Regions from separate parts of the Arthrobacter sp. PL16 genome, predicted to be linked through region 2. Evidence: riboswitches for the same ligand, from Rfam matches in the RefSeq annotation. Region 2 holds a riboswitch; each other region holds the start of a gene.
The links. Region 2 has a riboswitch for cyclic di-AMP ahead of RCH21_RS15615 (hypothetical protein). Riboswitches for the same ligand answer to the same signal wherever they lie in the genome.
Positions count from the first base shown of each region.

Region 1: it holds a riboswitch for cyclic di-AMP, as region 2 does, so the genes downstream of both, RCH21_RS02375 (C40 family peptidase) here and RCH21_RS15615 (hypothetical protein) in region 2, are expected to answer to the same signal.
Region 3: it holds a riboswitch for cyclic di-AMP, as region 2 does, so the genes downstream of both, RCH21_RS04470 (M23 family metallopeptidase) here and RCH21_RS15615 (hypothetical protein) in region 2, are expected to answer to the same signal.

Region 1 covers NZ_JAXCIC010000001.1:517,174-526,892, reverse strand. Annotated here, with positions in the region: gene RCH21_RS02385 (alpha/beta fold hydrolase) at 1-2,390, shown strand, start outside; gene RCH21_RS02380 (NAD-dependent epimerase/dehydratase family protein) at 2,387-3,355, shown strand; gene RCH21_RS02375 (C40 family peptidase) at 3,494-4,342, opposite strand; cyclic di-AMP (ydaO/yuaA leader) riboswitch at 4,345-4,521, opposite strand; gene mutM (bifunctional DNA-formamidopyrimidine glycosylase/DNA-(apurinic or apyrimidinic site) lyase) at 4,661-5,626, opposite strand; gene rnc (ribonuclease III) at 5,627-6,358, opposite strand; gene rpmF (50S ribosomal protein L32) at 6,431-6,634, opposite strand; gene RCH21_RS02355 (YceD family protein) at 6,637-7,203, opposite strand; gene coaD (pantetheine-phosphate adenylyltransferase) at 7,321-7,833, opposite strand; gene RCH21_RS02345 (aminotransferase class I/II-fold pyridoxal phosphate-dependent enzyme) at 7,943-9,178, shown strand; gene RCH21_RS02340 (spermidine synthase) at 9,175-9,719, shown strand, end outside.
Region 2 covers NZ_JAXCIC010000010.1:26,997-36,715, reverse strand. Annotated here, with positions in the region: gene RCH21_RS15630 (MFS transporter) at 1-100, shown strand, start outside; gene serC (phosphoserine transaminase) at 126-1,250, opposite strand; gene RCH21_RS15620 (metal-dependent transcriptional regulator) at 1,500-2,195, shown strand; cyclic di-AMP (ydaO/yuaA leader) riboswitch at 2,410-2,578, shown strand; gene RCH21_RS15615 (hypothetical protein) at 2,584-3,426, shown strand; gene RCH21_RS15610 (NlpC/P60 family protein) at 3,498-4,355, shown strand; gene RCH21_RS15605 (HNH endonuclease) at 4,579-5,076, shown strand; gene mobA (molybdenum cofactor guanylyltransferase) at 5,073-5,684, shown strand; gene RCH21_RS15595 (DUF6457 domain-containing protein) at 5,701-5,985, shown strand; gene RCH21_RS15590 (molybdopterin molybdotransferase MoeA) at 5,982-7,241, shown strand; gene RCH21_RS15585 (FdhF/YdeP family oxidoreductase) at 7,328-9,652, opposite strand.
Region 3 covers NZ_JAXCIC010000002.1:160,570-170,288, reverse strand. Annotated here, with positions in the region: gene rpsN (30S ribosomal protein S14) at 1-45, opposite strand, end outside; gene rpmG (50S ribosomal protein L33) at 48-215, opposite strand; gene rpmB (50S ribosomal protein L28) at 215-451, opposite strand; gene RCH21_RS04490 (glucose-1-phosphate adenylyltransferase family protein) at 759-1,901, opposite strand; gene RCH21_RS04485 (MarR family winged helix-turn-helix transcriptional regulator) at 1,942-2,562, opposite strand; gene RCH21_RS04480 (SGNH/GDSL hydrolase family protein) at 2,660-3,442, opposite strand; gene RCH21_RS04475 (diacylglycerol/lipid kinase family protein) at 3,524-4,528, shown strand; gene RCH21_RS04470 (M23 family metallopeptidase) at 4,620-5,672, opposite strand; cyclic di-AMP (ydaO/yuaA leader) riboswitch at 5,676-5,879, opposite strand; gene RCH21_RS04465 (siderophore-interacting protein) at 6,060-7,112, opposite strand; gene RCH21_RS04460 (ABC transporter ATP-binding protein) at 7,109-8,029, opposite strand; gene RCH21_RS04455 (FecCD family ABC transporter permease) at 8,031-9,074, opposite strand; gene RCH21_RS04450 (FecCD family ABC transporter permease) at 9,101-9,719, opposite strand, start outside.

The DNA of each region.
Region 1 (9,719 bases), on a different contig from region 2:
TCGGCTACGCCCACCGCAATCGCCAGGGACTCGCGGGCGTCGTCCTGACCAATACCGCCATCCATCAGGACCCGACCCGCCGGATCCCGGCGCCGCTCAGGCTCGCGCTGGCCCCCGGCGTGCACCATATGGGTACCCGGGCCACCACCGCGTTCCTCGACGTAACGCTCGCCCTTGCCCGGCCGGCGCTGGAGCGTGACGTCCGCAAGGCCTTCCGGGCTCCCTACCGCAGAGTGGCGGACCGTCAGGGCATCGCGAATTTCGTCTCCGACATACCTGCCGATCCCTCCCACCCGAGCTACACCGCCCTGACCGGAACGGCGGAGGGTATCCGCAGCATCGACGTCCCCGTCCTGATGATGTGGGGTCCGCATGATCCCATCTTCTCCGACCCGTACCTCGAGGATCTTGCGCAGCGGTTGCCCCATGCGGATATCCACCGCTTCGAACGGGCGGGCCACCTCGTCCAGGAGGACGCCGACACCGCGTCCACGGCAATGGAGTGGCTGGAAGCCCGGTCGGTCGGGAACACCGCGCCCGGCCTCCGTCCTGCCGTCGACGACAGGACGGGTGGCACGGCGACGAATGCTGCCGCGGACGAGAACGCCCTTTCCGGTGGCGCCGCGACCGGAGAAGCTACCCCCTACAGGCCGCTCGGCCGGCGGATCCACGAGCTTGCCACCGGCCCCGACGGCGAGACCACGGCCGTCGCCGAGATGAAGCCCACCGGACCACCACGCGTGCTGTCCTGGCGGGAACTCGACGACGACGTCGCCGCTGTCGCCGCCGGCCTGGCCTCGCTGGGCTACGGACCGGGCAGCAGGGTGAGCCTCCTCGTCCCGCCCGGAGTGGACCTCACGGTCCTCATCTACGCGTGCCTGCGGATCGGCGCGATCATCGTCGTCGCCGACGCCGGCCTCGGCACACGTGGATTGAGCCGTGCCGTCAGGGGTTCGGCGCCCGATGTCGTCATCGGCATCGAACGCGCCCTCATCGCCGCACGGGCCTTCGACTGGCCCGGGCGAAGGATCAGCGCCGCTCCCCTGTCCGCGGTACGGCGACGAGCACTGCGCGTGGACGCATCCCTGAACGACCTGCGTGCCGCCCGTCCCGCCGACGCGACACCTGAACGATCCGATGCCGATGCCGATGCCGCTATTCTCTTCACGTCCGGCTCGACCGGCCCTGCCAAGGGCGTGGTGTACACCAACCGCCAGCTCTCCGCGATGCGGGATGCCGTCGAGTCGACACTCGGTCTGGGCCCTGGCAGTTCACTCGTCGCCGGTTTCGCTCCCTTCGCCCTCCTCGGCCCCGCACTGGGAGCCACGTCCGTGACACCGGACATGGACGTCACCGCACCCCGGACGCTGACGGCGCAGGCGTTGGCCGACGCAGCCGCAGCGATCAGCGCGAACGTCGTCTTCGCCTCACCGGCGGCCCTCCGGAACGTCCTGGCCACCTCGTCGGATCTCTCAGCCGATGGCAGGACAGCTCTCGGGCCGATCGCGCTGATGCTCTCGGCGGGCGCACCGATCCCGGTTCCCCTCCTGGAAGCCGTGCAGGAGCTGGTCCCCGCCGCAGCACTCCACACGCCGTACGGCATGACGGAATCGCTCCTGGTCGCCGATATCGACCTCGATGGGATCCGGCGCGCTGCAGCAGCCGCTGACGCCGGGCTCGACGGCGCCGGCAACGGCGTGTGCGTCGGGTTGCCGGTCCACGGCGCCCGGGTGGCCATCAGTCCGCTCGGGGCCTTCGAGGGACACAGCACGTCCGACAGTGATCATGACGGCGGTCCGGACGGCGGCCTGCGCGGCGGCCCCCGCGATGACTCCCGCGACGGCGAGGCGGTCGGGCCGCCGACCACGACGCCCGGCGTGACCGGAGAGATCCTCGTCGACGCGCCCCATGTGAAGGACCGCTACTTCCGCCTGTGGAAGACACAGCAGGACTCCGCCCACACCCGTCCCTGGCACCGCACGGGCGACGTCGGACACTTCGACGCCGATGGCAGGCTATGGGTCGAGGGCCGTCTGGGTCACGTCGTCACGTCGCCCGCCGGGATCGTGACACCTGTCGGACTCGAGCAGGCACTGGAAACCCTCGACGCCGTTCGCCTCGCCGCCGTCGTCGGCGTCGGGCCCGCGGGTACCCAGGCCGTCGTCGCAGTCGTCGAGACCGCATCGGCAGGACGACGGCCGCAGCTCGCTTCCGCACCACTGGCCGCAGCAGCCCGCGCCGTCGCCCGGCAGCGGGGCGTCGAGGTGTCGGCCGTCATCGAGGTAGCGGCGCTGCCGGTGGACATCCGCCACAACGCGAAGATCGACCGCGCGCGCGTCGCTGCCTGGAGCGCCCGCTTCCTCTCGGGTGGGCGGGCCGGATCCCTGTGACGGTCCTCGTCACCGGGGCGAGCGGCATGCTCGGCCGCGCAGTCGCAGAGCACCTCCTCGGCCAAGGTGAGGCGGTGCGGTGCTTCCAGCGAAGGCCCTCGGGTGTCGGCGGAGCAGAGGACGTTCTCGGATCGATAGAGGACGACGACGCCGTCGAGGAGGCCGTCCGCGGGTGCACCGCGGTGATCCACCTCGCAGCGAAGGTGTCCTTCACCGGGCACGCCGCCGAGTTCGACCGCATCAATGTCCAGGGTACGGATCGGCTGCTCCGGGCGGCAGAACGTGCCGGAGCCCCCGACGTCGTCCACGTCTCCTCACCGTCCGTGGCTCACGGCGGGACCTCGCTCGTGGGCGCTCCTGCCGGCCGCGCGGATCCTGATCACGCACGGGGCCACTACGCCCGCACGAAGGCGTCAGCCGAGCTGCTGGCCCTCGATCGTTGCTCGGCTTCGTTCCGGGTGGCCGCGGTGCGGCCCCACATCGTCTGGGGCCCGGGCGACACCCAGCTCGTGGAACGCGTCCTCGACCGCGCGCGAAGCAAACGCCTCCCACTGCTCGACGGCGGCACCGCCCTGATCGACACGACCTACGTCGACAACGCAGCGTCGGCGATCGTCGCCTGCCTGCGGAGGATGGACCAGGCGCGGGGCCTGTCCCTCGTCGTCACGAACGGGGAGCCCCGCCCTGTGGCAGAACTGCTCGCCGGAATCTGCCGTGCCGGGGGCGTCACCCCTCCGGAATGGTCCGTACCGGGAGCTGTGGCGCGGGGCGCGGGCGCCATCATCGAGCGTGCCTGGCTCGCCCTCGGGCGATCGGATGAACCCCCGATGACCCGGTTCCTGGCCGAACAGCTCTCCACCGCCCACTGGTTCGACCAGCGCCGTACCCGGGCCGTACTCGATTGGCAGCCCACGATATCCGTCGACGAGGGCTTCGAACGGCTCGGGACGTACTACCGCCGCTGAGGGTCCGACGCATTCGTCACGGAACAGCGCGGCGCCACCTGCACGAAGAAGGACGGGATGCCAGGCATCCCGTCCTTCTTCTATCACTCTCGAGCGCCACCGCCCCCGCATACCTTCCGCGGGGCCGGCGACCGCCTGCTAGCGGGTGTAGTACCCGTCGACCGCCATGACGCCGACCGAGTGCACCTGCGTACCCTGCGAGGGGTTGAGCGCACTGATCATCTGGCCGTTGCCGAGGTAGATACCCACGTGGCTTCCGCCGTTCTGGCTCACGAGGTCACCCGGCTGCGGGTTGCTGGTAGGACGCAGCGCCGCGAACTGCGACCACGTGGTGCGCGGAAGGTTGATGCCGTTCTGCGCATAGGCCCACTGGACGAAGCCCGAGCAGTCCCAGGCGCCGCGCGCCGTGCCGCCGTAGACGTAGCCCGAACCCTCACCCTGCATTGCCGTTGCGGCGATACCACCGGCCGGTGCGACCGACGCGGACTGGAAGCTGATGGCGGGCTGCGCCGCGACCGGCGCTGCAGGAGCCGCAACCGACACTGCAGCAGCAGCGGCCGGAACTGCGGCGATGGATGCCGACTGGGTGGAGTACTGCTGGGGTGCTGCCGAACCACCGAGCGAGATGGACTGGCCGGGGTAGATGACCGAGCCGTACCCGAGACCGTTCGAGGCGAAGACCGCCTCGAGGCTGACACCGTGGGCGGCTGAGATGCTGCCCAGCGTGTCACCGGCCTGGACCGTGTAGGTGCCGGCTGCGGACGTGGTGACCGCTGCCTGCTGGGTGCCGGCGGACTGGACGCTGATCTCGCCTGCTGCGCTGGCGGGAAGCGCTGCACCGAGCATGATGCCCGAAGCGGCTACGACGACGGCGGCAGGCTTGCCTGCGACCGACGCACTCGCGGTGACCGCGCGTGACGCTGTGATGATGGGGTTGATGCGCGTAGGGACTGCCCTGTGGCGCGCGATATTGCTCTTCCTGGACATGCTGCTGCCTTTCCCAATGCCGGCGAAGTTAGCTGTCGGGTTCGGATGGGACATCCGGACACGTTCCTCGCAGACCAACGCCCCCGGGCTGGTCTACGCGCGTCTTTACCCCTAGGACTCGTAAGCGAGTCCACTTTCGGTTCCCCCGCCCCTGTCGAAATGTGTAGCGAACGGTCCGTCCTCATCGACAGGGTTAGGCAGAGTGAGGAAGGGCGCCCCTCCGTGGTGGAATGAGCGCGGGATCAACGGTACGCGTTGGTCGAACTCTTGTCACATTTGGGTTACGGAGCGGCACTGTTCCGCTGCTCGACCCACGGACTAGGGTCTTGCGTTGCGCGGCCTGGGCTGGCAGTAGGGACACAGACAGGAGGATCTGTTCATGAAGGACTCCCTGCGCAGGAGCGTGTGCCGGCCTTCCGCAGCGCACCGCCGGCAGGGCAGGCCCGAGCGCCCGTAGGCCTCGAGGTCGCGTGCGAAGTAGCCGGATGCGCCGTTGACGTTGACGTAGAGCGAGTCGAAGCTCGTCCCGCCCGCGGCCAGCGCCCGCGCCATGACGCTCGTGGCCGCCTCGACGATCCGCAGCGTGTCCGGGCGCCGCATGGTGTCGGTGGGACGGGCGTAGTGGAAGCGGGCCGCCCAGAGAGCCTCGTCCGCGTAGATGTTGCCGATGCCCGAGATGAGTCCCTGATCGAGGAGCGCGCGCTTGAGGCCGGTCCTTCGGGCGCGCAGCCGATGGTGGAAGTCCTCCACGGAGAAGGCCGGGTCGAGGGGGTCGCGTGCTATGTGTGCGGCCTGGTGCGGAATGAGTGGCAGCGCACTGGCACCCGTCCCACCCGGCTGCCCATCCACCGTCGGTTCCAGGTCCGCGACGAACATCCCCCCGAAAATCCGCTGATCGACGAAACGCAGGTCGGCAGGGAGCGGCGCGCTGCCGTCCTCGCCTCTGGCGGCCGAGAGGCTCAGGCGCACCTTCAGGTGCTTCTCCCGCGGAGCGTCGGCCTCCTCGATGAGCAGTTGACCGCTCATACCGAGGTGGGCCATCAGGGCCACCTGCGGAGCGTCGGCGCGGTGGTCGCGGTCCTCGAGCGTGAGCCAGAGAAATTTCCCGCGTCGCACGACATCCGTCACCCGTGCTCCGGTCACCCTGCCCCTGAAGTCCTCGACGCCGGGAACGTGACGGCGCAGGGATCGCGGGTCGATCACCTCCACGCCCTCGATGATTCGACCGGTGACCCAGCGGGCCAGGCCGCGCCATACCACCTCCACCTCGGGCAGTTCAGGCACTCAGGAGCCGTCGCTACGCGACCCGGCCGGGGCCTCGTGATCGAGATGCGCGGAGCCGTCGGACAGCAGCTTCCAGGAGGCCGCCGCTGCAGCCTGCTCGGCTTCCTTCTTGGAGTGCCCGCTGCCGGAGCCGTAATCCACTCCCCCGATCACGAGACGCGCGGTGAAGCTGCGCGCATGGTCGGGACCGGAGCCGTCGACCTGGTAGTCGATCAGGCCCAATCGCCGGGCAGCGGCAGTCTCCTGGATGCGCGTCTTCCAGTCGGTGCCCTCGCCGAGGACGGCGGAATCGCGCAGCAGCGGCCCGATGAGGCGCATGACCATCACACGCGCGGTCTCGATACCGTGGCTCAGATAGGTGGCGCCGATGACGGCTTCCATGGTGTCCGCGAGGATCGAGGCCTTGTCGCGCCCGTTGGTGAGCTTTTCACCCTGGCCCAGCAGGACGAAGCTGCCGAGGTCGAGGGTCCGGGCGACGCCCGCGAGCGCCCTGGTACTCACGACGGCGGAACGGCGCTTGGCCAACTCCCCTTCGGACAGATCAGGGTTGTCCCTGTACAGGGCATCCGTCACCGCCAGGCCGAGCACGGAGTCACCGAGGAACTCGAGGCGCTCGTTGGTCGGTATCCCACCCTTTTCGTAGGCATAGGACCGGTGTGTCAGGGCAAGACGAAGCGTCTCGGTGTCTATATCGACACCGAGACGCTTCGTAAGATCTTCTGTATTCTTCACAACCGCATCAGCTGATCCAGTATCGAACGAACGTCCACCGCTGCGCCTGGCGCGTCATGGACACGTCCGTTGTTAGACGTCGGCTACCTTGCGGCCCTTGTATTCGAGGAACAGCGGGGTGCCGGCCGAGTCGGTGACGACCTTGGCCTGGTGCGCAAGGCTGTAGGTGATGCGGCCGTTCTCGAGGGTCTTGACCAGCTTGGGGGCGGTTGCCTTCCACTGGGACCGGCGTGCGCGGGTATTCGCGCGGGACATCTTCCGTTTCGGGACAGCCACGGCTAAATCTCTTCTCTCTCGTCTGACTCTGACTTGGGTGCCGCATCATTCTCAGCGGCGGTGCCTGCCAACCCGGCGAGGGCTGACCAGCGAGGATCCAGAACTTCGTGGTGGTGGTCCGGATCGTCGTTGAGTTGGGCTCCGCATTCGGAGCACAAGCCCTGGCAATCCTCCCGGCACACCGGCTGGAATGGCAGTGATGTGACCACTGCATCCCTCAGCACGGGCTCCAGAGCGACCGAATCGTTCTCCACCCTGTGCTGTTCTTCTTCCTCTTCTACCGACAGCGACTCGGAGTCGCTGTAGAAGAAGAGTTCCTGGATATCCACCTCGCGGTCGAACCGCAGTGGCTCCAGGCAACGGCCGCACTCGCCGGTTACCTCGACGTTTGCCGTTCCCGACACCAGGATTCCCTCGTACACGGATTCGAAGCGCAGCTCGAGCTCCATGTCGGAACCCTCCTGCACGCCGATCAGCGCCACGCCGAAATCCTTCGGCGCCGGTACATGTTCCTCGAGTGTCCGCATGCTACCCGGACTGCGTCCGAGATCCTTGACACTGAATGTCAAAGGCGAACTGAGATCGCTTTTAATGGTGACTCCTGTAGAACATATGACCGACGTACCATCCTAGCCTGATATGGCGGGCATGCCCAAAACGCCGGTGCAGCGCCGGCGTGTACCGACCTAGGACGATGGTCCACCACCGGTGGAGGGAACGTCGTCGTCGACCGCCGGTACGAGTTGCCGCAGGACGGCTTCCGGCACGAACGGACGGATGTCACCGCCGAGAGCTGCGACCTCCTTCAACAGGGTCGAGGAGACGTGGGCGAACGCGGTGCCCGTGGGCAGGAAGACCGTGTCGACGTCGGCCAGGTGCCGGTTCATAGTGGCCATGGGCACCTCGTAGTCGAAGTCCAGGCCGGACCGAAGGCCCTTGACGAGCGCCGTCGCCCCGTTCTCCCTGCAGAAATCCGCCACGAGACCGGCACCCATCCGGACCACGCGGACGTTCGGCAGATGCGACAGGCTGTCGGCGCAGAAAGCGAGGCGTTGGTCGATACCGAACCGGTACTTCTTCGAGTAGTTCGTCGACACCGCGACGAGTACCTCGTCGAAGAGCCGGGCGGCACGACCGATGACCTCGATGTGTCCGTTGTGGAGGGGATCGAACGATCCGGGGCAGACGGCGCGGCTCATGCGTCCACGGTACCCAGTCCCACGCGGGACCGCCGTATCGCCCCGTCCACCGGCGGCTCCGCCGTCGTCGACCGGTCGCGCACAGGGCAGGACCCGCGATACTTGAGTCATGACGACTGATGCGCAGCGAAGGGTACCGCGGGACACGGGGGCCGCCCCGTGGACGAGGGCCGCACGCGGAGCGAACCTGCTCGGCAGCGACGGCGGACTCGGTATCACCATCTTCGAAGAAGTGACCGCCCTCGCCCAGAAGCACTCGGCCATCAACCTGGGCCAGGGGTTCCCGGACGAGGACGGACCGCGGGAGATCCTGGACGCCGCTCGATCGGCCATCGCCGACGGAGCCAACCAGTACGCCCCGGGCCAGGGACTGCCGGTCCTTCGTTCCGCGATCGCCGCGCACCAGGAGCGGTTCTACGGCCTCACCGTGGATCCGCACACTGAGGTGATCGTCAGCACGGGGGCGACCGAGTCCATCGCCGCGGCGATCCTCGCCTTCGCCGGCCCGGGTGATGAAGTATTGACGTTCGAGCCGTTCTACGACTCCTACGGAGCCGTGATCGGCCTCTCGGGCGCCACGCATACGACCTCGCCGCTACTGGCACCGGACTTCCAGCCCGACGCCGCCGCACTCGAAGCCGCGTTCACCGACCGGACGAGGATCATCGTCGTCAACAACCCCCACAATCCGACGGGCAGCGTCTTCCGGCGCGAGACCCTGGAGCTGATCGTCCGGCTGGCGGAGCGCCATGATGCCATCATCGTGACGGACGAGGTGTACGAGCACCTGACGTTCGGGGCCGAGCACGTGCCGGTCGCGACCCTGCCCGGAGCCGCTGCACGCACCCTGACGATCTCCTCCGCCGGCAAGACCTTCTCCGTGACCGGCTGGAAGGTCGGCTGGCTCACCGGGCCCGCCCGGCTCGTGGCCCAGGTCCGCACCATCAAGACGTTCCTCACCTACACGTCCGGGACACCGTTCCAGGGCGCCGTCGCGCTGGGGCTCGGACTACCGGACGCGTTCTACACCACCGCGGCGTCGACACTCCGCCGGAAGCGCGACCTGCTCGGCGAGGGACTCAGGGCAGCAGGTTTCAAGGTCTTCGAACCGGAAGGCACCTTCTTCACCATGGTCGATGCCGCGCCGCTGGGCATCGAGGACGCCACGGCGCTGGCTCGGCGCCTGCCGTCGCTCATCGGAGTCGCGGCGATCCCCGTGGCGATGTTCTGCCACGAGGAAGGTGCCCTGCGCACGCGGTCCCTGCTCCGCTTCGCCTTCTGCAAGAAGTTCGACGTGATCGAGGAGGGCGCCCGGCGCCTGGCCACCCTGAAGGAACACGTGTGACCGATGAACCGGGAACAGGACCTCCCGCAGCAGAGGAGTTCGAGGTACCCACGTCCTGGCTCCCTGGTGCCGGCGCGTATGCGGAGATCGACGAGGACGCCCATATCGAGGGTGCACTGATTCTCAGTATCGGCGGCGCCCAGCAGTCGCATGTGGACATGGCCCACCCCGATCGGGTGTTCTACGAGTATCTCCAGCGCATTGCCCACGTCATCGACCTGCTCTCGACTCCGGGAGCTCCCCTGCGGGTCCTGCACCTCGGCGCGGGGGCGCTGACGCTCGTGCGGTACGTGCAGGCGACGCGTCCCGGATCGTCCCAGGTGGCCGTCGACCTCGAGGCCGACCTCATCGCCCTGGTCCTCGCCGAGATGCCGCTGCCCGACGGCACGGCGTGCGAGATCATCATCGGTGACGCCGCGGACGTCGTCCTCGAACAGGCGGACGGGGCCTTCGATGCCGTCGTGCTCGACATCTTCGCCGGAGCGGACGCGCCCGCCCACCTCACGTCGGCCGATTTCGCGGCGCACCTGCTGCGCATCTG
Region 2 (9,719 bases):
GGCCTGGAAGTACCACGAGGTCCGGCTCCGCTACGACCGCTCCGCGCCCCGCCGCCTCCGGCTGGATCACGAACCGGGAGCGGCGGACACATCGCCGTAGTACTTCGTGCCCCCCATCGGGAGTCCTAGAGCAGGTTCTCGACCACGTAGTCGATGCAGGCGATGAGCGCCGACACGTCATCGGGTTCGATCGCCACGAAGGTGGCGACGCGCAGCTGATTGCGGCCGAGTTTCCGGTAGGGCTCGACGTCGACGATCCCGTTGGCGCGGAGGATCGCGGCGATGCGCGCGGCGTCCACGGAGTCGTCGAAGTCCACCGTGACGATGACGTTCGAGCGGTCCTCCGTACGCACTACATAAGGGCTCGCGACGGGGGATGCCTCGGCCCAGCCGTAGAGACGTCCGGCCGAATCGGCGGTACGGGCTGCAGCGAAGGGCAGGCCGCCCTGGGCGTTGAGCCACTCGACCTGCGCGTCGAGGGTCACCAGCGTGGACAGCGACGGCGTGTTGTAGGTCTGGTTGAGCCGCGAATTATCGATGGCCGTCTGCAGGTTCAGGAAATCCGGGATCCACCGGCCTCCGGCCGCGATCCGGGCAGCACGCTCGATCGCAGCGGGGGAGAAGAGCCCCAGCCACAGGCCGCCGTCGGAAGCGAAATTCTTCTGCGGGGCGAAGTAGTAGACGTCCGCCTGGGACACATCGACGTCCAGGCCACCGGCGGCGGACGTGGCATCGACGATAACCAGTGCTCCTTCATCGGCGCCGTCGACCCGCCGAACCGGAGCGGCGACGCCGGTGGACGTCTCGTTCTGCGGCCAGGCGTAGGTGTCGATCCCCGCTTCCGCGACCGGGTCCGGGCGCGTGCCGGGCTCGGAGGTGATGACGCTCGACGTTTCGAGGAAGGGGGCCTTGGTGGTCGCGGACGCGAACTTGGAACCGAACTCCCCGAAGGAGAGGTGCTGCGCCTTCCTGTCCACCAGTCCGAAGGTCGCGACGTCCCAGAACGCCGTCGAACCGCCGACACCGAGAACGATCTCGTAACCCTCCGGTGCGCCGAAGAACGACGACAGGCCCTCCCGGAGGCGGCCCACCAGGGAGCGGACCGGCGCCTGACGGTGGGACGTTCCCAGCAACGACTGGCCGGCGGACACGAGCGCATCGATCTGGCCACTGCGTACCTTGGACGGACCGGCGCCGAAGCGGCCGTCCGCGGGCAGGAGGTGGTGGGGGACACGGGGGGTTTCGCTCATGGGTGCTCCAGCTGTTCGGCGGCGGGTATCGCCATCATTGTGCCCCAGAGGCCCGGGGGCCTCCATTTGTGAACACCCCCGATCGGCGTTCCCGGACGGCCGTCGTCGCGCCCAGGTTGATTGCCGGGCCTGTTGCCGCATGGGTTAACCTTGGGAGGCGTGGGGCGGAACCGGCTGTGGCGGCCGTGGCACCCACCGGCGTGAGGCAGTCCAGCCGCGCACCCGCACCGCACCAAGGAGCTGACCCGGATGACGGACCTCATCGATACGACCGAGATGTACCTGCGGACCATCCTTGAGCTCGAGGAGGAGAACATCGTAGCTCTCAGGGCGCGCATCGCCGAGCGTCTGCGCCACTCCGGCCCCACCGTCTCCCAGACCATCGGGCGCATGGAACGCGACGGCCTCGTCGTCGTCTCCGGTGACCGGCACCTGGAGCTGACGGAACTGGGCCGGCGCCGCGCCACCGGCGTCATGCGGAAGCACCGCCTCGCGGAGCGACTGCTGAGCGATGTCATCGGCCTCGACTGGGCCTACGTGCACGACGAGGCCTGTCGTTGGGAGCACGTGATGAGCGAGCGCGTGGAGCGCCGCCTCTATGAACTCCTCGGGAAGCCGTCCGAATCGCCCTACGGTAATCCCATCCCCGGACTCGAGGCGATCGGCGGCGTCCAGTCGAAGCTGTTCACCGATGGTGTGGTGACCCTGCTGTCCGCCATGGACACATACTCACCCGAGAATCAGGTCACGCTCCTTCGGTTGGCCGAGCCGATCCAGGTGGATCCGGAGCTCCTGACGCAGCTCGACGAGGGCGGATTGCGCCCGGGTGCCCAGCTGGCCCTGGAATCCGTAGGCGGCTACGTGTCCGTGCGTGTCCCAGGCGTCGAGGGGGCCCTCGAGCTGCCGCCCGAGGTCGCATCGCATGTCTTCGTCTCCGTCGCCTGACCACGCCACGACCGTTACGCCGGAAACAGTGTCACGCGACGATCCCGCAGGTCCGCACCAGCTATTTCCAGCCTGCTGAGCCATACCCCACCTAGCCACCGTCACCAGAAACATATCGTTCCGTGATCGGAACGTGACATATGAAGCTTTCTCAGGTAGCCTACATCTCGTGCCAAATTCGCTCTAGATCCGGCACCCTCCTGCAAATCGCCTAGCTCTGCCATTGCCGGAGGTCCGTTCGCACCATCGCATGGCAGAGGCGGGGGAACCAATTTGTGGATCTCTGACAAGAGATCCTTGGGGTTAAGTCGCTGTTCAACCAGTGGCCGGGTGACTCCCATCCGAATCCGACAGCTCACCTCGCAGGCGTTGGGAGAGGCAATCCAACGTGTCCACCAGCTCTTCGCTGGGCCGCCATCGCGCGCCCAAGACCGTCAGTCCGCTGACCACCCTGTCCATCGCAGTCACGTCGAATGCAGGATCGGTCGGCCGCCAGGCAGCCGTGATCGTCGCCGCTTCCGGGCTCGTCCTCACCGCGGGCCTTCCTGCCCACGGCGTCACCGCCCCCGAGCGTGAGGTGCAGTCCTCTGCGGCACTGACCGTCGACCGCGTCGTAGCCGCGGAGATCACGGTTCCCGCCAACGCGAAGGTCTCCTTCGAGCGCGTGGCCGTCGAGGTCACTCCTGCTCCCGAGGTCGTCGAGGAAGCTCCCGCTCCTGTGGTCGAGGCTCCCGAGCCTGTCGCCGTCGTAGCCGCTGCTCCCGTCGTAGCCGCTCCCGTCGCTGCGGCTCCCGTCGTGGCCGCTGCTCCGGCCGCCGCTCCCGTCACCGTGGTTCCCGCCGCAGTGCCTGTTGCGCCCGCTGCAGCACCGGTTGCCGCAGTCCCTGCCGCTCCTGTCGAGCAGCCGGCTCCCGTCCAGTCGTCGGGTGTCGGTGCCGGTCTGGTTGCCTCTGCCTACGCCCAGATCGGCGTCGCCCAGGACTGCACCGCGATGGTCGAGACCGCTCTGCGCTCCGTCGGCAAGTCCGTGGGCGATCTCGCTCCCGGCCAGTTCTTCCAGTTCGGCGATGTCGTCGGAACGCCCGCAGCGGGCGACCTCGTCATCACCGGCGGCCACGTCGCGATCTACGTCGGCAACGGCCAGGTCATCAGCGGTGGCCTCAACGGCATGAACACCGGCCTCCACAGCCTGTCAGACCTTTCCGGCGCCAGCTTCGTCCGCGTCCGCTAGAACCCCACACACCCTTTCCGGCGCCAGCTTCGTCCGCGTCCGCTAGAACCCCACACACGGAGAACTCCCTCATGTCCTCACGCGCCACGATCGCCCGCCACCGAGGAGAAGCGCAAACCACTGCCAGCTTCTCGGCCCTCGCCAAAGCAGTCACCACCAACGCAGGCGGGATGGGCCGCCAGGCCGCCGTCATCGCCGCGGCCTCCGGTCTCGTCCTGACCAGCGGCGTCGCAGCCAATGCGGCGGATCTCCAGCCGCAGCGCGAGGTCGCCACCTCGAACGTTTCCGTGACAACGGCCCGCCCGGCCGTCGTCGCCTCCAGCTCGACGGTGCTTTCCTTCAACAAGACGCCGGTCAAGGTCAACGCCAAGCCGGTCGTCGTCGAGAAGGCCCCTGTGGTCGAGGCCCCTGTGGTCGAGGCGCCGGCAGCACCGGCCCCCGTCGTCGAAGCGGCTCCGGTCGCTGTTGCCGCGGCTCCGGTCGTGGTTGCAGCCCAACCCGCCGCGCCGGCCGCTGCTGCGGCTCCCGTCACTGTCGCGGCTCCTGCGCCCGCACCGGCTGCGGCACGTGCCCCGGCGCCCGCACCGGTCGCCTCCTCCGGAGTGGCCGCCAAGATCGCCGCAGCAGCCAAGGGCCAGCTCGGGGTTATGCAGGACTGCACGCGGCTGGTCAGCAACTCCCTTGCCGCAGCAGGCATCAACTTCCACGGCTGGCCGGCCGGTTACATGTCCCTCGGCCGCACCGTCAGCGCCGGGGAAGCCGTCCCGGGCGACCTCATCTACTACGCGGACGGCGGGGCGGGCGTGGCCCACATCGCGGTCTACATCGGTGGTGGCCAGGCCGTTCACGGTGGGTTCAACGGCAATACGACGGCGATCGCACCGGCCGAGCTCGGCTCGGGCGGCGTCTACATCCGCGTCGGCGGCTGATCAGGACACACCGTGTCGGAAGAAGGACCGCCGCCCTGCGCCGGTCCTTCTTCCGTTAAGGGGTAGCAGAAGCAACCCCTCGCGGCACGTCAACCGGTCGATAGCGGCGATTAGCCCGCGCCCGGTCTCCGGATTACCCTTGCAGTGTCAATCCGAAGCACTTCTCCCGAACCCCGGGATGGCAACCGGTTGCGGGGAACAGGTCAGCAAAGAGGCAAGTTGTATGCGCACTCTTGTTCTGAATGCAGGGTATGAACCACTGGCGGTCGTCACGTTCCGCCGGGCGCTGGTACTTGTCCTTACCGGGAAGGCGAGCGTCGTCGCCGAGGACGAGGAGCCGATCGTGGGACCGACGGAGATTCTGGGCAGGCCCTCGGTGATCCTGCTCAACCGGTACGTGAAGGTCCCGTACCGGCACGACGTGACAGCCACGAGACGTGGCGTCCTCCGCCGGGACAATCATCTGTGCGCCTACTGCGGCAAGACCGCCTCGACCATCGACCACGTCACGCCGAGATCCCGTGGAGGGAAGGACACCTGGGAGAACCTCGTGGCGTGCTGCCTCAAGTGCAACAACGCCAAGGGTGACAAGACGCTGGGCAGCCTTGGCTGGAGCCTGCGGATCGTCCCCCTTCCCCCGCGTGGACCCCAATGGCAGATCAGGGAACTGGAGAAGCCCGCACCCCAGTGGTCCGAGTTCCTCGCGGAAACCGCTGCATGACGGCGAACGCCCTCCGGTTCGACGCCGTCGTCCTCGCAGGTGGCCGGTCCTCCCGCCTGGGCGGCGTCCCGAAGGCGGGACTGATCCTCGACGGGCAGACCCTTCTCGAGCGGACATGCTCCGCCCTCGCGGGTGCCGGCCGGGTGGTCGTCGTCGGTCCGGATCCGGGTGCGGGAACGACGCCGGCCCTGGTCGGGTCCCCGACGTTCGTGCGGGAGGAGCCCGCGTTCGCGGGGCCTGCGGCCGCCCTCGTCGCCGGCTTTCTGAGCTTCGAAGGCCCCCGGGCACCCTGGTGCGCTGTTGTCGCCTGCGACATGCCCCGTGTCGGTGGCCTGCTCGACATCCTGCTCGCGGAGGCAGCCGCCGACGACTCATTTTCGCTGGTAGCGGTCGACGACGGCCGGGACCAGCCGCTGGCCGCGCTGTACCGGACCGCGGACCTGACGTCAGGCATCGACGCCGTCCTCGCCGGCGGGACCGCGGACAATCTATCGATGCGCAGCCTCCTTGCTACTGTGAGGACCAGACCGGTCCCGGTTCCACCGGGCACGACGCACGACGTCGACACCTGGAATGACGCGCGAGCGCTGGGCATCGACGTCCCCTAGAACGCCCGGAGGGCCCATGGACGACCGTCAGAAATTGCTGCAGGACTGGACCGGGAAGCTGCTTGCCGCCTTCGAGATCGACGGGGCGGAGGTCGATATCGATGCCGTCCTCGGGTTGGCCGGCAAGGCCGCCCACGGCGTGGTGCGTCCGGCGGCACCGCTGACGACGTTCGTCGTCGGATACGCTGCCGGCCTGGCCGTCGGTAGCGGTCAGGCGGAGGAACAGGTGGCCATGCGGTCCGCCATGGCGGTGGCCGATGCCCTGTGCGCGGAAGCAGCGACGGACGGCGGTTCCGAATGAGCGAGGCAACCGCGGCGCGCAACGTCGACTGGAAGACCGCCCGGGCCCTCGCGCACGGTGCCGGTAGACCACTGCCGTTCCAGACCGTCAACCTCGCGGACGGCCTCGGTCAGACCCTCGCCGAACCGATCCACGCCCTGCAGTCCATTCCGCATTACGCATCATCGGCAATGGATGGCTGGGCTGTGAACGGGGAGGCGCCCTGGACACTCGTGAGTCACGCCGAGCCGGAGGAGCACCCCCGGGGAAGGCCATCCCCGCACTCCGATTCCGGGGAGGTGTCACTCGCCCCGGGAGAGGCGACCTTCATCCTCACGGGCGGTGTCGTCCCTCAGAACGCGGTCGGCATCCTCAGGACCGAGCATGGCGCGATCCGCGGGAACGTCCTGGACCGCAACGAGTCCGCACGCCCCGACGAGCCGTCGCTGCACGAGCATGTCCGGCCCGCGGGGGAGGAGGCCGAGGAAGGCTCCGAGGCGGTACCCGCCGGCGTCGTCCTGAATCCGGCGCAGATCGCGCTCGCCGCGGTGTGCGGACACGACACCCTCGCGGTCCTCAGGGCGCCGCGCGTGTCCCTGCTCATGACCGGTGACGAGGTCATCGACCACGGGCTGCCCCACGCGGGCCAGGTCCGCGACACCTTCGGGCCGCAGCTGCCCGGCTTCGTGGCGATGCTGGGCGGGCATGTCGACGTCGCCGGCCGCGCGAAGGACGACCTCGACGACGTCGTGGCGGCTATCAGCGCCGAGGCCACGGATGAGTTCTCGCTGGTGAGGGCCTCGGGCGACGTGCTGATCACCACCGGCGGAACCGGTAGCTCGTCCGCGGACCACATCCGCCGGGCCCTCATGGAGCTGGGCGCCGAGATGATCATCGACGGCATCGCGATGCGGCCAGGGCACCCGACACTGCTGGCACGCCTGCCGGACGGTCGCTTCCTCGTGGGACTCCCCGGGAACCCGCTTGCCGCGATGATGGCCATGCTCACCGTGGCCGGACCCCTGCTCGCCGGACTCCGCGGGTCTCCCCTGTCCGATCCCGTCACGGTGACGAGCGCGGACGCCTTCGAGCCCCTGCACGGCAGGAGCCGACTCGTGCCGTATCGCCTCGAAGCTGGCCGGGCAGTACCGAGTACCCATCAGCGGTCGGGCATGCTGCGGGGGCTGGCCTCCGCGGACGGCGTCCTCGTGGTGCCGGCCGAAGGCTGCGAGGCGGGCGACGGCGTACCGGCACTGACCCTGCCCTGGGTCGTCTGACAGGTTCCGGGTGCGCGGCGAGGGGCGCCGATCTCCCGGCCGGCACCCCTCGCGTCAGGCGGCGTTCTCGTCAGGCTGCCCTCGCGTCAGGCGGCCTTCTCGACCCTGATGATCACGGATTTCGACGTCGGCGTGCCGCTGATGTCCGCCGTCGAGTCAAGGGGCACCAGGACGTTCGTCTCCGGGTAGTAGGCGGCAGCGCAGCCCTTGGGCGTCGAGTAGGCGACCACGCGGAAGTCCTCGGCGCGGCGCTCGACGCCGTCGGCCCACTCCGAGACGAGGTGGACCATGTCGCCGTCGTCGAGCCCTGCCTCCGCGATGTCCTCCGGGCTGAGGAACACGACGCGGCGTCCGTTGGAGATGCCGCGGTAGCGGTCGTCCTTGCCGTAGATCGTGGTGTTGTACTGGTCGTGCGAACGCAGGGTCTGCAGGATGAGCCTGCCGGCCGGGACCTGCGGGTACTCGAGGATGTTGGCGGTGAAGTTCGCCTTGCCCGTGGCGGTGGTGAAGGTCCGGCTGTCACGCGGGCCGTTCGGCAGGACGAAGCCGCCGGGCTTGTCGATACGGTCCTCGAAGTCGTCGAAGCCCGGTATCACCGCGCTGATGTGCCTGCGGATGACGCGGTAGTCGGCTTGCGCGGCCGTCCAGTCGAGCTGAGGTGCGTTGTTCCGGAAGGGGCTGTCCTCCCGCGCGAAGAGGCGGTCGCCGAGCTCGCAGACGATCGCGATCTCTGAGCGCATCTCCGAGCTCGAGGGCTTCAGCCGTCCGGTCGACGCGTGCACCGCGCTCATCGAGTCCTCGACGGTGACGCGCTGGTCGCCGCCGGACTGGGTGTCCTTGTCCGTGCGGCCGAGGGCGGGGAGGATCAGTGCGCGCGTGCCGGTGACGAGGTGGGAGCGATTCAGCTTCGTCGAGACCTGCACGGTCAGCCGCGTGTTCCGCAGTGCCCGCTCGGTGACGTTGGTGTCCGGCGTCGCCCGGACGAAGTTGCCGCCCATGCCCATGAAGACCTTCGCCGTTCCGTCACGCATGGCACGGATTGCGGCCACCGTGTCATAGCCGTGCCGACGCGGCGACTCGAAGCGGAACCGCTTGTCCAGCGCGTCGTGGAAGGCTGCAGGCATGCGCTCGAAGATGCCCATGGTGCGGTCGCCCTGGACGTTCGAGTGGCCCCGGACCGGGCAGACGCCGGCGCCGGGCTTGCCGACATTGCCCTGCAGTAGGAGCACGTTCACGACGTCGCGCAGGGTGGACACGGAGTGCTTGTGCTGCGTCAGGCCCATGGCCCAGCAGACGATCGTGCCCGGGGAGGCGATCATGCGGTCGCCGACCTTCGTGATCTCCGCCTTGGAGATGCCGCTCGCCGTGGTGATCTCGTCCCAGCTGGTCTCGCGCAGGCTGGCGAGATAGTCCTCGAGGCCGAGGGTGTGCTCGGCGATGAAGGCGTGGTCGAACACCGTGCCCGTGGCTTCCTCGCGCTCGAGCAGGTGCTTGCCGAGGCCGCGGAACAGGGCCTGGTCACCGCCGATGCGGATCTGCAGGAAGTCGTCGGCCAGGGCGGTCCCGCCGCCGAAGCGCGTGCCGAGCAGTCCCAGCGGGTTCTGCGGGTTCTCGAACCGCATGAGGCCGGCTTCGGGCAGCGGATTGATGGCCACGATGGCCCCGCCGTTCTTCTTCGCCTTTTCCAGCGACGTCAGCATGCGGGGGTGGTTGGTGCCGGGGTTCTGCCCGGCGATGATGATGAGCGGCGCGGTGTCGAGGTCGAGCAGCGACACGGTGCCCTTGCCGACCCCGAGCGTCTCGTTGAGCGCCGATCCCGAGGACTCGTGGCACATGTTCGAGCAGTCCGGCAGGTTGTTCGTGCCGATACCCCGCACCATCAGCTGGTACAGGAAGGCGGCCTCGTTGGAGGTGCGTCCCGACGTGTAGAAGACCGCCTCGTCCGGGCTGTCCAGTGCTCCGAGTTCGTCCACGATGACCTGGTTCGCCTCGTCCCAGGACACGGCACGGTAGTGCGTGCCGCCGTCGTCGAGCAGCATGGGGTGCGTGAGTCGTCCCTGCTGGCCGAGCCAGTAGTCATCGTGGGTCAGGAGATCCTCGACGGAGTGCTCGGCGAAGAACGACGGCGGAACGGTGCGGCGCGTCGCCTCCTCGGCGACGGCCTTCGCGCCGTTCTCGCAGAACTCGGCGGTGTGCCGCTTGTCGCCCTCGGGCCAGGCGCAGCCCATGCAGTCGAAACCCTTGACCTGGTTGACGGCGAGGAGCGTCTGGGCACTGCGGACAGGGCCCATCTGGTCGATCGAGATCTTCAGCGAATTGATGACCGCGGGAAGTCCTACCGCCCGCGTCTTCCGGGCCCCCACCGCCAGTTCGGACTCGTCGATATTGTCCTTGGGCGCCTTGGTTGCCACGCTGTCCACATCCTCGTGTCGAAGTCGACGCACCACGTGGTGTCTGGGGTCAACTAACCTCATCATA
Region 3 (9,719 bases), on a different contig from region 2:
GACCTTGCGCTGCTCGTTACGAGCAATCTTTGACTTCTTGGCCATGGTTAGCGCTCCTCTCGGAATTCGACGTGCTTGCGGATCTTGGGGTCGTACTTCATCAGGACCATGCGGTCCGGGTCGTTACGACGGTTCTTGCGCGTCACGTAGGTGTAGCCCGTCCCGGCGGTGGACTTCAGCTTGATGATCGGACGTACGTCCTTGTCCTTTGCCATTAGAGCTTCACACCCCTCGCGAGGATCGATGCAACGACTGCCTCGATGCCGCGGACGTCGATCGTCTTGATGCCGCGGACGGAGACCTGCAGCGTCACATTGCGGCGCAGGGAAGGCACGTAGTAGCGCTTCTTCTGAATGTTGGGGTCGAACCGGCGCTTGTTGCGGCGGTGCGAGTGCGAAATGCTGTGTCCAAAGCCGGGCTCGGCTCCGGTCACTTGGCAGTGGGCTGCCATAACTCTCCTCCAGATTAGATGAACGTGACGGAATCACTTGTTGAGCGTCCCGCCACCAGTAATGACACCGCTATTACTGCAGCTTTCCGGAGGTTGACCCGGCAGGGTGAGAACCTGCCAGAGTGCCTCGCCGCGGGGAAGACGGTGAAGATTAGGCGGCGCACGGCCTTGCGGCCGGCACAGCCTTAAATTCTAGGTAGTCACGGGTAGCCGGGCAAATCCCATCCTGTCCAGGGAACAGGGCGGCACCCGCCGTAGCCAAACGCCTTACCATACTACCGACAGGATCTGGCTTGACCAAAACGGATCAGTCGCTCGTCCTGCCGTGGCGGTCCACGACGGCGGGCGTGTCCGGACCGGCGCCGATGCGCTCCCCGGACACGACGGCGTCCGAATCGACGATCGCCCACTTCACGACCGCCCCTTCCTCGACCCGCACTCCGCCCAGCAGCACCGAGTCCTCCACGACCGCCCCGGCTGCGACGGAGGCCCCCGACCCGATCACGCTCCTGCGGACGGTGCCATGCACGGCGGCCCCCGGCGAGATCAGCGAGGTCACGATCACGGCGCCGTCCCCGACGAACGCCGGTACCAGCTGCGGCGGCTCGGTGAGGATCGGCCAGTCCGCTGCTCCGAGGTCGAGGCCCTTGCCCTCCACGAGGTCGAGGTGCGCCCGGAGATAGTTGGCCGGCGTCCCGAGGTCCCGCCAGTAACCCTGGAGCCGGTGCTCGACGACCGCGTGCTGCTCCACGAAGTGCGGTACCAGGTGGTGTCCGTAGTCCCCGAGGCCGTCGTTCTTCCCGCTCAGGTGGTCGAGTGCATCGAGCAGCGCCGCCGTCGAGTAGAGGAAGATCTCCGCTGCCACGATGCTCGTCCGCGGCTCCTCCGGCTTGTAGGCGAAATCGGTCACGCCGCCGTCGTCGTCGACCGACACCAAGCCGTGCTGGGAGGCATCGCCATCGAAATCGACGGTGACCATGGTGAGGGAGGCGCCCGCCCGGAGGTGGGTGTCGACGACGTCGCGGTAGTCGAGGCGGTACAGGTGGTCCGAGCTGAGCACCAGGACGAGGTCGGGCGCGAAGTCGCGGATGAACGCCGACTGCCGCAGCAGTCCGTCCGCGTTGCCCTCGGCGAACCCCTCCCCCTCGTGCCCGCTGAAGGGAGGCAGGACGAGCAGGCCGCCCCGCGTGCGGTCGAGGTCCCAGGGCCTGCCGTTCCGGAGGTGATCATTGATGGTCTTCGGCTGGTACTGCTCCATGATCCACACGTCGGAGATGCCGCTGTGGTGCAGGTTGGACAGGGGGATGTCGATGAGCCGGAAGCTGCCACCCAGCGGCATCGCCGGTTTGGCGCGGTGGTCCGTCAGGACCCCGAGCCGTCCCCCGGCGCCGCCCGCCAGCACGATCGCGAGGACGCGGGGCTGGTGCCGGAACTGTACCTGCTGGTCCATCTGCTGTCCTGTCCTGGGGTCTCGGCGCACCGCTGGCGGCCTACTGGCCGCTGCCGCGAAGCTGCGGTTGGGCGGATCCGCCATTCCGACCCGTGGCGGAGCCGTCCTCTGCTCCCCCGGCATCCGCGGCATCACCCAGAGGGGGCTCCGTGGAACCGCCGGCCACCGCTGCTTCCGCGGCGGCCTCGCCGTCGGAGAGGATCCAGTGCGCACTGTCCATTCCCCGGAGTATCTTGCGCCCCACCCGCTCGAGGTCGGCGACGTCCTGCCGGTCGAGGGCGTCGAACACGGTGGAGCGGACCTGGGCGACGTGCGATACGGCGAGATCCGTGAGCATCCCGAGTCCTGCGGGGGTCAGCGTCGCGGTGGTCACCCGTCCGTCGGAGGAGGACGGCAGCCGGAGGACCCAGCCTCGCGCCTCCAGCTTCTTGACCACGTGGCTGAGCCTCGAGAGCGACGCCGCCGAACGTCCCGCCAGTTCACTCATGGGGAGGCTCGTGTCCTCGGACTCGGAGAGCATCGCGAGGACGTGGTAGTCGAAAAGGGTGATACGCGCTTCCCGGAACAGATGGGCATCGAGGCTCGAGGGGAGGAGCGACGTCAGCGCATAGAGTGCCAGCCACGCCCGCCGCTCGTCGGGTGTGAGCCAGTGCGCCGCCATCTGGTCATTCTGGCACATCGGCTCCAAGGCCGGCTGCGGGCTCCCACGCCGCCCTGCAGGGGTTGCAGGGCGTTCCGGTGAATGCTCCGGGCCGCCCTCAGGCCGTGATCGATGCCCAGTGCGGGTGGACCGGCGTCGGATATTTGGGCAGGAGGTCATCGCCCGAGGAGGCCCCACGGAGGCGCCGTCCGACCCATGGCGTCAGGTACTCCCGCGCCCACTGCGCGTCCGCTCGGAGCTGCTCCGCGCGCTTCAGCGCGGGCCGGGCCTCGAGCTCGGGCAGGTCGATCCGATGCGATGCCTTCAGCGCCTCGAGCACGCGGGCGGCCATGAGCGTGTGACCGGCGGTAGACATGTGCATGCGGTCGACATCCCAGTAGCCCCAGTCCTGGAACTCGCGCAGGCGCCAGTAGTCGACGATCGTGGCGCCTCGCGTGTCGGCGATCTCGCGCACCCACTCGTTGTAGACGGCCGTGCGCCCCCGGGTCTTGCCGAAAACGGCGGACCCCGAGGCATCGAACCCCGTGAACAGCACGACGTCGGTGCCCGCCTCGCGAAGGCGGCCCACGCCGTCGTCGTACTCGGCCATCAGGGCATCGATGTCGACGCGCGGCCTCAGGATGTCATTGGCGCCGGCGTAGATCGTGACGAGCGTCGGCTGGAGCGCCAGAGCGGCGTCGATCTGCTCCCCGAGGATCTGGCGCATCTTCTTGCCGCGGATGGCCAGGTTGGCATAGAACCAGGACGGATCGGCCAGGATGAGCTGCTCTGCCACGCGGTCCGCCCAGCCACGGACGCCGTTGGGTGACGCCGGGTCCCAGTCGCCAACCCCTTCCGTGAAGGAATCGCCGAGGGCCACGTAGCGCGAGGTGTTGGTCACGTCCAAAGATTACCCTCGGCGCGGAGGGCAGCGGGATAAGCTCGTCGAGGCCACCCGTTGACATCACGCACGAAGGACATCATGCCGACCGACGCTACTCCCGAGGCGACCATCGATCAGGGCTCCGAGGCCGGTTCGGGCGGCCGTCGAGCCGCCCTCATCATCAATCCGATCAAGGTCACCACCATCGACGTGGAGGGCGCCGTCCGGCGCATCTCCGCGGAGGACGGTTGGGACGAACCCCTGGTCATCGAGACCACGGAGGACGATCCCGGTCACGGCCAGGCCCGCCAGGCGCTGGATGCGGGAGCGGACCTGGTGATCGCCGCCGGCGGGGACGGCACGGTGCGGTGCGTCGCCGAGGAGCTCGCCGGGAGCGGCACCATGATGGCCCTCGTCCCGCTGGGCACCGGGAACCTGCTTGCACGCAACCTCGATATCGCCGTCGACGATCCGGACGCCGCCGTCGAAGCCGCCTTCCGTGGCACGGAGCGCAGCATCGACGTCGTGCACGTGACCGTGGACCGCGCGCAGGATGCACACGTCTTCCTCGTCATGGCCGGCCTCGGCTACGACGCGGCCATCATGTCCGACACCCGCGACGACCTGAAGGACAAGGTGGGCTGGCTGGCCTACGTCGACGCCGGCATCAGGAACCTGCCGGGCCGGCCCGCCCGTACCACCATCTCGGTGGACGGCGGCAAGCCCTTCGAGCGCAGGCTCCGCAGTGTCATGGGCGGGAACTGCGGCAAGATCATGGGTGGCCTCGAGATCTTCCCGGGCGCCAGGATCGACGACGGCCTGATGGATCTCATGACCGTGGCACCCAAGGGCAAGCTCGGCTGGCTCGCCGTGGCCGGCAAGCTGTTCGTCAAGGGCAGGGGCTCGAGCAAGGACCCCTCCCTCGAGTACTTCCAGTGCCGCACTGCTGAGGTCACCTCGCGGGAGCCGCTGGAGGTCCAGCTCGACGGCGATCCGCTCGGGAAGGCGAGGCACATGGCCTTCGAGGTGAAGCCTGATTCACTGCGGCTCCGGATGCCTCTCGGCTACAAGGATCCGGCCGTCGTGAGCGAGCCCCTGCCCTAGGAAGCGCGCGAATCCCGGCAGCGCGGGTGCCGGACCAGCGGGCGCCCGGGTGCCCGCTGGTCCGGCCTGCTGCTGTAGGGCGAGGCGCGCGCTACAGCCAAGGCTGCGGGTCGACCTTCTCGTCATTGACCAGGACCTCGAAGTGCAGGTGGCAACCGGTGGAGTTGCCCGTGCTGCCGACGGCGCCGAGGAGATCGCCGCGCTGCACCGCCGCGCCGACCGGCACCTCGAGGGCGCTCAGGTGGTTGTACGTGGTCTTGAGGCCGTCGCCGTGGTCGATAACGATGCGCTGGCCACCCCCGTACGCGTGCCAGCCGGAATCGGTGACCGTACCCGGGTCGGCGGCCTTGACCGGGGTGCCGCAGGCGCTGGCGTAGTCCTGCCCGGTGTGCAGCTCCGAATCGGGCCCGCCCATCGGGTTGACGCGGTACCCGAAGGTGGACGCGACGACCGGGCTGTCTACAGGAACGCCGAAGGCCTTGCGCTCCTGCGCTGCGGGTTCAAGGGAGGCAGAAAGAGCCCTGGCGGTGGCAATGCCCGGTGCGATGCCCTCGGCCGCCGGCCCAGCGCTCTCGAGGCCGAACGCGACCGTCGCTCCAGCGGGAGCGGTCACCGCCGGCGCGATCGCGGAGGCACGGGTGTGGGTGGGTGGCCCGACGACCAACTCAGGGGCAGCGGTCGACGCCGCGGGGACCACCGCTCCCATCAGCAGTCCGGCGGAGGCGAGCACCATCCCGCCGGTCGCCGCGTTCTCGCGCAACCGCTCGAACGGCTTGGGGACGCGTCCTGCCCGGCGGGCCGGCGCGGATCGGCGCGCACCGGGTGCCGCCTCGCCGCTCGCGGCCTTCTCCTGCTCGCGTAGCTCACGGCGCGTCAGGGACGGCGGAGTCGGTGACACGGCTCCGTCCTTCGACCGGGCAGCAGCGGACGCTGATGTGATCTCCGCACAGGAGTGCTCGACGAAGGAGGGAAGCTCCCGCTCGCGGAGTGATCGGCGGCTCGGCAGGAGGGTCTGGACCGAGGCGGAGGGGGCCGAAGGGGCGTGGATCGCCGATGCGTGGGCAGGGCGGTGTGGCAGCGGGTGCTGCTGGTGAGCGCGATCTTCGGACGCTCGACGGCGCCCCGACGTAACCGTCTGGGTCAACTGCTTACCTCTCTGAGGACGCCCGCGAAGTTAGCTGTCGGATTCGAGCAAGAGTTGACTCGGCCCCCTCGGCGCGGCCGAACTGCGGCAGACCGCAGGAAGACCGTGCTGATAAGCAATGCGTGAGGGCTTCACCCCGAGGCGGCTCGCACCGCCGGAATGTGGATCCTCCACCCCTGTCACAGATTGTTCAGGCGGTCCGCTGACAGGGTTAAGCGTGCGGACCTGGTTCAAGAAACGAGCTTCGACTGCTCAAACCCTAGGCCACGGAACACGATGTAACAATTCCGTTATCCCAACTGTGGATGATCCGTGCCATAATCTCTTCCGTCATCGGGAACCTGCGGAAAGGCATGGGAAAACCTGCGCCAGGTTCTCCGTCCCCCATCAGGCGAGCTCGGCCCGGCCCTTGCGCCAATAGCCCATGAAGGCAACCTGCTTCCGGTCGACACCGACGTCGCGCACCAGGTACCGGCGCAGTCCGCGCACTACGGCTGCTTCTCCCGCGATCCAGGCGTAGAAGGGTTGGGTGCCGGCAAGGCGCCCCGGGTTGACCGTCGACTCCACGATGGCCGTCTCGAGGCGCTGGGGCGTCTCCCACAGGATGGTCCGGTCGATGTCGACATCCTCCGGTTCGCTGCCGCCACTCGCGGCCCCCGATCCCGAGAGCGAGACCCAGCCCGGTACGCGGACGGCGTCGCGGACCGCGGCCTCGAGCAGCTCGCCGTGCGAGCGGCCACTCCGCGTCAGCCAGGTGATGGCCACCGATGATCGCGTCGCGATCCGCTGGATATCCCGCTCGTGGGGCACCTCGAGGAACGCCCGTCCGCTGATGTCCTCGGGAAGCGCCTCGAGGATGGCGCTGATCGCGGGCACGGCCGTCTCGTCTCCCGCCAGGAGGACGTGCTGCGCGAGGCCCGGGCTCCACTCGATGCCACCGTAGGCGCCCGCCGTCGTGCATTGCGCCGCCGACGAGTTGGGGCCGATGATGCAGACGCGGTCACCTGGCCGGACTGCAGCAGCCCACTCCGCCGCAGGCCCGCCGCGGCCGTCGCCGTCCAGGTGCATCACGAAGTCGACGTCGATCTCCGGGTTCGCACCACCGCACCGGAACTCGCGCACGGTGTAGGTGCGCATGGAACCGCGTTCCTCGGCGTCCATGCCGAGCCACGCCTGGTACCAGCTCGAGCCTGGGCCGCCGCTCATGATGCCGGCGATGTCCGGGCAGTCGTGACCCGGGGACGGGATGACGATCTTGATCCGGAGGTCCAGGGTGTCCCCTGCGACGCCGAACGATTCGAGGCAGGCTCCCCCGAAGGTGATGCGGCGGAAGGTCGCCGTGAGGTCCTGGACGGCGGTGACGACGACGTCGAACGCAAGCACCATCGGCTCGGTATCGGCGGCGGTCCGCCTCGCGGTCCGCTCTGTCACGTCGGTCATGATGCTGCCTCCACTCGTGCAGGAACCGTGTCCTGCGGATTGGGTCGGTAGCCCCGCACCGCCGCAGCGGTGGGGGAGGTCGGGGAAGGCATGGCGGTCCCCGGCCCGTGGTGCCTGCCGATGGGAACAACCATCGGTGTACGGGACACGGGGTCCTCGATGACGCGGCACTCGAGGTTGAAGACTCCGGAGACCGTCTCCTCGGTCACGACCGCCGACGGTGGCCCCTGTGCCACGATCCGACCGTCGCGCATGGCGATCAGGTGGTCCGCGTACCGCGCGGCCAGGTTGAGGTCGTGCAGCACCATCACCACGGTGGTGCCCGAGCGCCGGTTCAGGTCCGTGATGAGGTCGAGCACCTCGACCTGGTGCGTCACGTCGAGGAAGGTGGTCGGCTCGTCGAGGAGCAGGATGCCGGTCTGCTGCGCGAGTGCCATGGCGATCCAGACGCGTTGGCGCTGCCCGCCGCTGAGTTCGTCGACGTTGCGGTCGGCGAGGCCCAGCGTGTCGGTTGCCTCGAGTGCCGTCGCGACGGCGTCGTCGTCCTCCGGTGTCCACTGGCGGAACCAGCCCTGGTGCGGGTAGCGGCCGCGGCCCACCAGATCCGCGACGCTGATGCCGTCCGGGGCCACGGGCGTCTGCGGGAGCAGGCCGAGGACTCGGGCGACGGCCTTCGTGGACTGTGAGTGGATGTCGGAGCCGTTCAGCACCACTGTGCCGTCCACGGGCTTGAGCAGCCGGGCCAGACCACGGAGCAGGGTCGACTTCCCGCACGCGTTCGCGCCGACGATGACGGTCACCTTGCCCGCGGGCAGCTCGACGGTGAGTCCGTCCACGACCGTCCGCTCGTCATAGGCGAGTGTCAGCCCCTCGGCAGACAGCGTGTTCGCCGCCGTCGGATCCTTGCGTGGACCCATTTCAGCCTCCCTGGCCTCTGCGGTTGGCGGTGGCGAGCAGCCACAGCAGGAATGGTGCGCCGAGTGCGCCCGTCACGACGCCGACGGGCAGCGAGGTCCCCGGCAGGACGTTCGCCGCAGCGAAGTCCGCGCCGAGCACGATCACCGCACCGACCAGCCCCGCCATGCCGAGCGAGGGCCGGTGGTCGAGCAGGCGCCGGGCGATGGGTCCTGACAGGAAGGCGATGGACGCGACGGGGCCCGCGGCGGCCGTCGCGAAGGCAGCAAGGGCGACGCCGGTGAACAGGAGTCCCAGCCGCGACGCCTCGACCCGGACCCCGAGCCCCGCTGCGGCGTCGTCGCCCAGTTCGAGGCCCTGCAGGCTGCGCGACAGGATGACGGCCGCGGGCAGCAGGACGACGAGGGCGGCGACGAGCACGGTGGCGCGGTCCCAGTTGCTCGAGTTGAGCGAGCCGTTCAGCCAGAGGACGGCCTCCGAGGCGGTGCGGAGGTCGGTACGGGTGATGAGGAAGCTGACCAGGGCGTGCATGACCGCCGCGAAACCTATGCCCACCAGGATGAGCCGGTACCCTGCCACTCCCCCGCGACGCGAGATGAGGTAGATCGCCGCGGCCACCACCACGGCTCCGATGAGCGCCGACAACGACACCGCGGTGCCCGCGGCTCCGAAGAGGACGATCGCCGCCACGGCCGAGGCACTCGCGCCGTAGCTGATACCGATGATGTCCGGACTGGCCAGCGGATTCCGCAGCATGGTCTGGAACACCGCACCCGACATACCGAAGGCCACGCCGATCAGGAGGCCGATGACTGCGCGTGGCAGCTTGTTCTCCAAGACGATGAAGCTCGCACCCGGGATATCGGCGCCACCGAGGATGCGCAGGAAATCGGGGATGGTGACCGTATAGGTGCCGAGCAGGACGTTCACCGCGAACAGCACGACGACGACGCCCGCCACCGCGCCCAGGCGGGTCGCGGTGGTGCGACGCCGTCGGGCCCGGATGGCGCCGAGCCCCTCCCCGCGGTCGGGCGAGCTGCGGGGCACAGCGGGAACGCTCCTGACCGAGGTGCTCACAGCTGGGCCATGTTCCGGCGGCGGACGAGCCAGATGAATACCGGCGCTCCGACGACGGCGGTCATGATGCCCACTTGGACCTCGCCCGGCGGGAGGATGACGCGGCCGATGATGTCGGCGCCCAGCAGAAGCACAGGCCCGAGGAGGGCGGAGAACGGGAGGATCCAGCGGTAGTCGGCGCCGACGACGAGCCGGACCATGTGCGGGATGACGAGCCCGACGAAGGCGATCGGACCTGCCGCAGCGGTCGCCGCGCCACAGAGGATCACGACTCCGAGGGCGGTCATCGCGCGTGCGAGGCCGACGTTCTGGCCGAGGGAGCGGGCGACGTCGTCCCCGAGTGCCAGGCTGTTGAGCACCTTGCCCGTGGCGAGCGTGAGCACCAGGCCCGCGAGGAGGAAGGGTGCCACCGCCCCGATGACGTCCCATCCCCGGCCGGAGAGGGTGCCGACCTGCCAGAAGCGGAAGGCGTCGAGCGTCTCCTGGCTGGAGACCAGCACCGCATTGGTGAGGCTCGCGAGCCCTGCTGCCAGGGCCGCACCGGCCAGCGCGAGCTTGACCGGCGTCGCGCCCTCGCGCCCGAGGCTCGCTACCGCGTACACGGCGAGTGCCGCC